DNA from 3 places in the Mesorhizobium sp. M0139 genome. Region 1 is predicted to be linked to each of the others. Evidence: predicted binding sites of a transcription regulator. Region 1 holds the regulator's gene; each other region holds the start of a gene.
What was found. The regulator LexA, encoded in region 1, represses DNA repair genes until DNA is damaged. The targets are predictions, from matches to a motif close to TGTTCNNNNTGTGTTCNG.

Region 1 (3,273 bases):
CTGGGCCGATTACCGCGCCGACAAGGTGAGAACGCCGCCGGCAAAGCGCTCCTTCGTCGGCTTCCTGTCGCGAAAATTCGCGCTGGCCATGGGCGGCCTCGCCATGACCTCGATCATCGCCGGCAGTGCAACCTTGCTGTTCGCCATCTGGCATTTTCAGCGTGTGTCGCCGCTCAGCCTGATCGCCAATCTGGCCGTGATGCCGATTGTTTCGTTGATCGTCATGCCTTTTGCCGTGCTCAGCGCACTGGCGATGCCGTTCGGCGCCGACGGGCCGTTCCTCTATGTGATGGGCAAGGGTCTGATGGCGATGATCGCTATATCGGCCTGGATTTCCGAGCGCTCGCCGGTCGACGCCGTCGGGCTGATCTCCATCCGCTCGGTGCTGTTGGTGGCGGTCGCCCTCGTCATCGCCACCATGGCCACCACCTGGCTCAGGTTGGCGGCCGTGCCTTTCGCGCTGGCCGGCCTGTTGACGGTGCCGCAGGTGCTTACGCCCGACGTGCTCATATCCGAGGATGCGCATCTGGTGGCCATGCCGATCGGTGGCGGCGAACTCGCCCTCAACCGCGAACGCTCCAACGAATTCACCACGGACAATTGGAAACGGGCGCTGCGGGCCGAAACCATTATCCCACCTGAGATTTTCGAGTCAACAGATACGCGGTTCGATCTCGATCCGCTCGATCTGCCGCCCGGCTCGCCCTTCTATTGCACCGGCGATCTCTGTATCGCCCGGCACCCTTCCGGAGCCATTGTAGCGCTTGCGAAAGACCGCAAGACGGCGCGGCCGGCCTGTGCCTTCGCGAGCCTGATCGTCATCGATGACGCCACCGCCTACAATCCGTGCCGCGACCCGCTGGTGCTGGTCGTGACGAAGAAACAGCTGGCCCGCGACGGCAGCGCCGCCGTCTTCTTCGATCCGCAATCGGCAGCTGCAGCGCCAACCATCCGCTTCGCCGTCGACAAGCCGTATCGCCCCTGGCACGAGCAACGCCGCTTCTCCCGCGAAGCGCGCGGCCTGCCGCCTTACAACCAGCGTGAAAAGTACAAACCCAAGCCGGCTCAGTAGCGCCGGATCAATCCGACAAGCTTGCCCTGCACCTTCACCCTGTCCGGTCCAAAAATGCGGGTCTCGTAGGCCGGGTTGGCGGCTTCCAGGGCGATCGAGGCGCCCTTGCGGCGGAAGCGTTTCAGGGTCGCTTCCTCATCGTCGACCAACGCCACCACGATCTCGCCGGGGCTGGCTGTGTCGGCATTGCGGATGATGACCGTGTCGCCATCGAAAATGCCGGCCTCGATCATCGAATCGCCCTTGACCTCGAGCGCGTAGTGTTCGCCGCCCATGATCATATCGGGCGGCACCGAGATCGAATGGGTCTGATGCTGGATGGCGTCGATCGGCACGCCGGCGGCGATGCGTCCCATAACCGGGATTGAAATCGCGGAAACGGCATCGTCATTGCCGGCCGACATCGAACGCGACGGCGAGCCCGGCTTGATCTGGCGGCCGAGACCGCCTTGGCCCAACGCGCCTTGTCCTTGGCCGCCTTGCCCTTGGCCGGTTTGACCAAGACTGCCCTGAATGACGCTCGGCGAAAACTTCCTCGCCGCATTGAGGCCTGGTGCGATCGAGTCGGGCAGCCGCAGCACTTCCAGCGCGCGCGCCCGGTTCGGCAGCCGGCGAATGAAACCGCGCTCCTCAAGCGCTGTGATCAGTCGGTGGATGCCGGACTTGGAGGCGAGGTCGAGCGCTTCCTTCATCTCGTCGAAGGACGGCGGGATTCCGCTCTCCTTCAGGCGTTCATGGATGAACATCAGAAGCTCATGTTGTTTGCGCGTCAGCATCGCGGCCCCCAAGGGTTCTGAAACCAGAATCAGAAAAAACAAACCCAGAACAAACACTATCTGTTCCAGTTGTGTTCCGCAACCTTTTAAAGTTTAATGAATGTGTTGACGTTTTGTTCAGCGTAACGTTCGGCGCTGCGAGCGCCGCCTGCGCCCAGTTGCCAGCAACGGGGTGAAACGAAGACAAAGTGCCCTGCGTCGTCGGCTACGATCGCCGCTTCCTTTTCGGACGGGGCTGCGCAGCATCCGCGCCGGGTTCGCTCTGGGCATAGACCTGCAGCGTGTAGCCGATGTGAGCGGTCATCAGAGTTTTCGCACGTTCGACGTCGCGATCGAGGGCCGCTTCCATCAGGGCGGTATGGTGTTCGATCGCCACGGCGTCGCGCAGGGCCGCCACGGCCTTCCGGTGGCCATCCGTGCGGCCGGCGGCGGCGCGCAGCGTCGGGGCCAGACCCAGAAAGCGGTGATGGCGATGCAATTGGTCGGAAATCGTCGCATTGAAGCGCAGCAGCCAGCTGGATGTCGCGGCACTGAGCAGCGCCGCATGGAAGGCATCGTGTTTTTCGTACCACGCGTCGACCGCATCATCCGATGGATCGTCGAGAACAGACCCGCACCGTGAGAGACGATAGTGGGCGGCAACGACCGCGTCTTCCCACTCACGGTCGCCCTCCTCGATCGATTCCACCAGCAGGGGCAGTTCGACCACCAGCCGCGCACGCGCCAAATCCTCGAGCTCCGCCCGAGAGACGGGAGCGACCGCAAACCCGCGGTTGCTGATGGCGGTCACAAGCCGTTCCGCCTCCAGCCGCGACAGCGCCTCGCGCAACGGCGTCCAGCCGATGCCGTAGGTGTTGCGCAGCGTGCTCAGCTTCAACGGCGCGGCAGGCGCCAGCCGGGTCGCAAGAATATCGCGCCTGAGCAGGCGATAGGCCGCTTCCGTCTTCGAGGTCTGCTCGTCATCCAGCATCGTGATCCATCAGACATAAACGCTCGGCGGATCATTATATATCAAAGCCTTTCAATGGGTGAATTATATATAATGTTTGACAGTTCAAGGGCGACCACTCAAGATCGCCGGCATGTTTGGGCGGCAGGCTCCGCCGCGCGCGTTTGTCCATGGAGGGGCGCCGGATCATGAGCACGACACCCGATCTCGCTACAATCGAAGCAATGGATGCCGCCGATCCGCTGCGCTCCATGCGCGAACGCTTTGTCTTGCCGCAAGGCGTGATTTATCTCGACGGCAATTCCCTGGGCGCCGCGTCAGCGGTCGTCTTCAGCGAACTGCAGCAGGCCGCCACGCAGGAATGGGCGCACGATCTCATTCGCGCCTGGAACACCGCCGGCTGGTTCAACATGCCGGTGGAACTCGGAGATCAGCTCGGGCGACTGATCGGCGCGGCTGATGGGCAGACGGTGGTC
Region 2 (3,273 bases), on a different contig from region 1:
ATCGACCGCCGGCACTTGAGTGCCGACGGGCTCTGGCCTTCAGTTCGACCCGGGATCGCCGAGCGCCTCGGTGACGAAGGACGCCGCGATCAGGTCGTCGGCGTCGAGGCGTAGGGAGCCTTCGACACCCCCCATGATGGCCGCGACCTTCTGGAAGGTCTGCATCTCGTGTTCAGTAACGCTGGCGTCTCGCATCCTGGCTTTCAGATCGGCGATGCGTCGGCCCAGTGAGGCCGACGTTCCGATTTCTCTGTTCGACATGGTGGCCTGCTCCTCCCCCAACCCATGCTGTGGACGTACTCAAGTCTGCCTATATATAAGGCAGCGCGAATACAGTCGCCGCAACGCGCGATATCTGGGAAGGTTCCGGCGCCAAATAGTCACGAAATAATACGTGGTGGGACTCGGGTATGTTAAGCGCCGACGCGGCGATAGACACCGCAGCCAGCGGCTGCGGCCATCGGCCTGGCCAACCCGCGTGGCGGGTCGCGAACGCGGGTCGGACTTGATCGCTGCGCGAACAGTCAGCGAGAAGCCGGCACCACGCCGGACACCGAGCGCGCCGTTTCGGGCGAAAACACCACGAAAGCAAAAACCAGAACGGCAGCGGCGACGATGAGCGAGCCGCCGGCGACGATCGGTTCAAGCGCCGGGTTTCCCTGCAGCATCACATACAGCGCCGGCAGCATGATCACCAGGCCGAGTGTGTAGAGCCCGTAGTGGATCATGGCGATGCGACGCGCCGCCTTTTGCGGATTGAGCGCGTAGTAGCCGCCGAAGATGGCGCTCGTCACCCAACCGAGCAGATTGATATGCGCGTGCGCCGGAAAAGCGGCGTGGTCGCCCGAGATCGCCATCTGCAGGCCGGCCGCAATCCCCAACATCAGGAACAAGATGGCAGTTTTGAAAAAGAGTTCTGAAACCCTCGGCATGTCATTTCTCCCCCTATGCGGTCTGCGACCGCTTGCGACCTGGAGAATACACCCACGCGCAGAACTTTTCCACGCCCCGGTTATGGGGCCATGCCTGCACAGCTTTTTGCACGCTGTTCGACTTTTCTGGCTGCCACAACCCGGCGCCGCCGCGCTACGGCGTCAGCAAGATGTCGGCGCCCGCTCGCTCGTCGAACACCACCGCGCAGCCGCGCCCCAGCGCCACTGCCGACAGCGCGTTGGCCACCGTCTCGTCCGGCGATACGAAATCACCGGTCAGCACTCGCAACTCCTCCACCGCCCTGGCCATTGACACGCAGTGCCCGGCAACGCGATCGCTCGTGCAGGCGTCAATGACGCTGACGAGGTCGATCATCTCGAACTGGCCCATACCGGCCTCCACAAAAACAGCGTCCCGTCGCGGATATGAACGCCGAGGCGAGAGACAATGTTCCGCAGGTCCGATGCCCAGGCGGAGCACTCGACAGCCCGACCTGGAACGGGCCGGCCGGCGACAACCGCTTCGCTTGACAATAGGCCCTGTTTGTTCTCTATTTGTTCGGCAAAAACGCCTCTCACAACAGACGCGGCTAATGCTGCAACGCCGCAAAGGGAACGGTCGGGATGGAGCCCACCATCCTGCATGCGGATCTCGACGCCTTCTACGCCTCGGTCGAGCAGCTGCTCGCCCCGGCGCTCAGGGGCAAGCCGATCGCCGTCGGCGGCGGCGTCGTGCTTGCCGCTTCCTACGAAGCCAGGGTTTTCGGCGTGCGCGGCGGCATGCCCGGACGACGCGCGCGCGAGCTTTGCCCCGGACTGATCTTCGTCGGCGGCCATTTCGCCGACTATCAGCGGCTGGGCGACGCCGCCATCAAGGTGCTCGACGATTTCACGCCGCTGGTCGAGCGGATTTCCATCGATGAAGCCTTTGCCGACGTCGCCGGCTGCACGCATCTGTTCGGGCCGCCGGCCGAGATCGCCGCCACGGTGCGTCGGCGCGTCCGGGCAGAGCTCGGCCTGCCGATCTCGATCGGCGTGGCGCGCACCAAGCATCTGGCCAAGATCGCCTCGCAGGTGGCCAAGCCCGACGGCCTGGTGGTGGTCGATCCGAACACCGAACTTGCCTTCCTGCATGATCTGCCGGTCGGCCTGATGTGGGGCGTCGGCCCGGCGACCAAGGCGCGGCTGGCCGAGATCGGCATCGAGACCATCGGCCAGTTGGCAAAGACGCATAGCGGGGCGCTGCGAAGGTTGCTCGGGCCCGCCACCGGCGAAAAGCTGGCGTCGCTGGCATGGAACCGCGACCCGCGAAAGCTCGAACCCCACAGGCGGTCGCATTCCGCCGGCGCGCAGTCGGCGCTTGGCAGACGGCCGGCCGAGGCGCGTATCTTCGGACCCGTCCTGCTGCATCTGGCAGACCGGGTCGCCAGCCGGCTCAGGGCGAAATCACGGCCCGGGCGCACGGTGACGGTGCGCGTGCGTTTCGCCGATCTGCACGCGGTCACACGCTCGCTGACGCTCGAGCAACCGATTTCGGCAACCGCGATGCTGGCCGAAATCGCCGGGGAGCTGGTGCGCGGCGTGCTGGCCGCCAACCCTCGGGAGAAGACCATCTCGTTGCTGGCGATCTCGGTGTCGCAGCTGGAAGAAAGTGTCGAGCTACAGTTGGAGCTGCCGCTCGGGCTTGCCGATGAAAAGCAGCGGCCCGGCAGCAGGCAAGGCCTGGCGCGCTTTGGCGCCGATAGCGCCATCGACAAGATCCGCCAGCGCTTTGGCAGAGAGGCTGTCGGCTATGGCGCCGTGGCGCTGGAAGCCCGGCGCTCGGTTCCCGATGCCTTCCGCGAACTGGCGGAGAAGGAACTGTGAGTGCGGCGCGACGGCAAGGCCAATGTTTAGGCTGGACCCCTCCGCGCTGCATTGCCGCTCTGTTTGAGCAGGCCGACCAACCAGGCCAGACCCGCCGCAGTTTCGGACATTTTTCGCACCGCAACCCGGCCACGCCATGCACGCCCAAGAACAACGCTTTGTCGATGAAGGTGGACTTGCAGTTAGCGCATCGGCGCCAAGAAAAACCGGGATGGGACAGCGAGGCCGCGAAGGTTGACAGTGCCGATCCGTCTGGCATTATCGCGTAAGCTTGGAGGATTCACTATGAAGAAAACCTATTCGAAGCCTGTTCTGGTCAAAAAAGGCAAGCTTTCGCAGGTTACGGCGCTCGCCAATGGAGCGGGTTCCGGCCCGATCGAGTGAAGTCGTTGAGTCGGCTGTCGCCTGATCTGGCGGCCTCGCCTGACACTGGAGATGCGGCATGAAGAAGACCTATTCGAAGCCGGTGCTGGTC
Region 3 (3,273 bases), on a different contig from region 1:
CCCTTGCCGAGGCGCATGCGGTGAAAGAGGCTTTCGCCTTGCCCGAAAATGCCGGCAAGGGCGTGATTGCGCTGGATGGCAGGATGGTCGAACGGCTGCACCTGGCGCAAGTCGAAAAACTGCTGGCGAAGGCCGCCGCCATCGGCGCATGATTGCCTAAGCCGGCTTCGGAATATCCCGCCCTACAAGACAGAACTTACGACAGGACCTGACCCATGAGACTCTACCGCTTTCTGTCCGCCCCCGATGATTCCACCTTCTGTCACAAGGTAACCGCGGCGCTGAACAAGGGCTGGCATTTGTACGGCTCGCCGACCTACGCCTATGACAAGAAGACCAAATCGATGCGCTGCGGCCAGGCGGTGGTGAAGGATATCGACGGCCAGGAATACGGGCCGGATACCAAGCTGAGCGACTGGTAGGCTTTGCCAGGCACGGACGCAGGCTGTGTCGAGATTCAGGTCAGGCCGAGCCGAGAACAGTGGTTTCCGAGAACCGGAGCGGAGCGTACTTAAAGTACGCGAGCACCGGAAGCGCAGGAAGCTGCCGTTCGCAGGCCGGCTTCACCTGAATATCGGCGCAGCCTCACTCCGCCGCCTCTTCGATTTTCTCCATATCATCATCCGACAGGCCGAAATGGTGGCCGATCTCGTGGATCAGCACGTGGGTGACGATGTCGCCCAGCGTCTCTTCGTTCTCGGCCCAGTAGTCGAGGATGGCGCGGCGGTAGAGGGTGATGCGGTTCGGGCCTTCGCCGGTCTGCGGGTTCCAGCGCTCGGCGATGCCGCGGCCCTCGAACAGGCCAAGCAGATCGAACGGCGTCTCCAGCGACAGATCGTCCATGATCTCGTCGGTCGGGAATTCGGCGATCATGATGACGATCTCGCCGGTCAGCTTGCGGAAATCGTCGGGCAGATGCGCGTACGCCTCCAGCGCCAGAAACTCCATCTCTTCGATCGAGGGCGAGAGTTCATCGTGCCAGGTGCGGGTCTTGTAGATGCGGGCCATGCTTTGTCCTTTGATCCCGGCATATAGGCTTTCCCTCCGGACTCGGCAAATGGACGGGTACCTGGCCGATGACTGTTTCTTTGCGCCGAATGGCTGCGACCAAAGTCCAAGGTTGGCCTCGCCACCTTTGATCAAGGAATAAATTCCTTCTGACTCCGCTTGACTCTTTCGGCACCCTCTGGAATCTATAGGAACATAACAGGAACAATTATGAGAGAAATTGACCGTCATGGCGACATCAGCCGTGGCGCGGGAGACTGTTTTTGCCCTGCGCCGCCAGATCGCGAAGATCGAGGGAACGCTGCCCGAGCGCCTGGCCGTGCCGGCCGGCGAGCGACCTCGTGCGCGTGCTGAGGGCTGTCTCCACGCCGCGCCTGAACCCGATTCCGATGTTACCATCATCCGGCGCGGGCTTGCCGCAGCTTTGCCGGATGCTTTCCTGGCCACCGGCATCGAACGCCTCGATGCGGCCCTCAGCGGCGGCCTTCCGAAAGCCGCCTTGAGCGAAATCCATGGCCTTGAGACCCGCAATGCCGGGGCCGTCGCAGGCTTTGTGCTGTCGCTTGTCAGCCTGATCCTCAAGGGCCAGCCCTTGCCCGTGCTGTGGATCGGCACGTCGGAGATTTTTCGCGAGGCCGGCTTTCCCTATGCCAGGGGATTGCAGGGCATGTTCGGTATCGCACCGGAGCAGTTGCTGTTTTCCGAGGCGCCGAAACTCACCGATGCGCTGTGGGTAGCCGAGGAGGCCGCCAAGATGACGGCGCTCGCCGCAATCATCCTCGAAATCCGTGGCAGCCCGCAGCGGCTCGACCTCACCGCGACGCGCCGGCTGCACGCGCGCGCCCAAAACGCCGGCCGGCCGGTATTCCTGCTGCGCCAGGCCGGCGAAGCCGAGCCGACCGCCGCCCCGGTGCGCCTCATCGTGTCGGCTGCACCAGCGACATCGCGCCGGACGATCGCCGGGCCGCTTGCCGGGTCGATCGGCCACCCTGCCTTCACCGTCAGCATCGGCAAGAGCCGCACCGCTCTGCCTGGACAATTCACACTGGAGTGGAACCCCGATGAACACGCATTCGAAGAAAGAAAGCCCCGCGAAAAACGGGCAGAGAATTCTGTCGCTGTGGTTCCCGCATCTGGCGGCAGAACGGATCCTGCGCCAGCGCCTGGGACGGTCGTGGCGTTCCCGGCCTTCGGATCATCTGCCGCCATCTCACCCACCGCTCGTGATCAGCCATCGCGACCGCAACGCCCAGCGCATATCGGCCCTCGACGAGCGGGCTGAGGCGCTGCATCTGAAGCCTGGCATGGGCATTGCCGATGCGCGCGCCATGCATCCCTCGATCGACATCGTCGAGGCCGATCCGGACGCCGATCGCCGGCTGCTCGAAGGCCTCGCCGACTGGTGCGATCGCTATACGCCGCTGGTGGCGCTCGACGGTACTGATGGCCTTTATCTCGACGTCACCGGCTGCACGCATCTGTTCGGCGGCGAGCGCGCCATGCTGGACGACATCCTTGCGCGGTTTTTCCAGCAGGGTTTCGATGTCCGCGCCGGGTTGGCCGCGACGCCGGGTGCAGCCTGGGCGGCGGCGCGCTTCTGCGGCAACCGCATCGTTGTCTCCGGCGAGGAGGAAGCGCTGCTCGCCCCCTTGCCGCTGGCGGCACTGCGCATGGAGGCCGATATCCGCGCCAGCTTGGAAAGCGTCGGCCTGCGGACCGCCGGCGCGGTCATGGCAGCGCCGCGCGCGCCGCTCGCCCGTCGCTTCGGCGCGACCTTGCTGTTGCGTCTTGACCAGGCGCTCGGTCGCCTCGACGAGGCGGTATCGCCGCGCCTGCCCGTGGCCCCGCTTTCGGTCGAACGCCACCTGGCCGAGCCGGTCGTGCTGACCGCCGAGATCGAACGGCTGGTGCTCTTGCTGGCGGTGACGCTGAAGGCCGATCTCGAACGCCGCGGCGAGGGCGCAAGGATGCTGGCGCTGCTTTTGTTTCGCGTCGACGGCGCCGTCAGCCGCATCGCTGTCGGTACCTCGCGACCGTTGCGCGAACCCAAGCTTATCCAGCGCCTGTTCCATGAGCGGCTGGCCGCGCTCGAACAGGACATCGATGCCGGCTACGGCTTCGACCTGGTGCGGCTTTCGGTGCTGGCGGCCGCCGGCTTCGACATGCAGCAGGCCGATTTGACCGGCGAGACCGAGGATGACGGCGCCGACATGGCACTCTTTGCCGACCGCATCCGCGCCAGGCTCGGCGACAGTGCGGTGCTGA

Region 2: the regulator LexA is predicted to act here: its motif matches at 1,478-1,495, upstream of dinB (DNA polymerase IV).
Region 3: the regulator LexA is predicted to act here: its motif matches at 1,198-1,215, upstream of NKJ58_RS02035 (ImuA family protein).

The regions. Positions count from the first base shown of each region.
Region 1 covers NZ_JAMYTN010000002.1:15,379-18,651, reverse strand. Annotated here, with positions in the region: gene NKJ58_RS02525 (ComEC/Rec2 family competence protein) at 1-1,072, shown strand, start outside; gene lexA (transcriptional repressor LexA) at 1,066-1,848, opposite strand; gene NKJ58_RS02515 (GntR family transcriptional regulator) at 2,054-2,818, opposite strand; gene kynU (kynureninase) at 2,986-3,273, shown strand, end outside.
Region 2 covers NZ_JAMYTN010000029.1:20,565-23,837, reverse strand. Annotated here, with positions in the region: gene NKJ58_RS29875 (hypothetical protein) at 40-261, opposite strand; gene NKJ58_RS29870 (heme-copper oxidase family protein) at 525-932, opposite strand; gene NKJ58_RS29865 (hypothetical protein) at 1,087-1,323, opposite strand; gene dinB (DNA polymerase IV) at 1,557-2,798, shown strand; gene NKJ58_RS29855 (hypothetical protein) at 3,084-3,182, shown strand; gene NKJ58_RS29850 (hypothetical protein) at 3,241-3,273, shown strand, end outside.
Region 3 covers NZ_JAMYTN010000001.1:408,799-412,071, forward strand. Annotated here, with positions in the region: gene NKJ58_RS02020 (HpcH/HpaI aldolase/citrate lyase family protein) at 1-152, shown strand, start outside; gene NKJ58_RS02025 (DUF1737 domain-containing protein) at 216-422, shown strand; gene NKJ58_RS02030 (metallopeptidase family protein) at 586-1,008, opposite strand; gene NKJ58_RS02035 (ImuA family protein) at 1,238-2,290, shown strand; gene NKJ58_RS02040 (DUF6504 family protein) at 2,232-3,273, shown strand, end outside.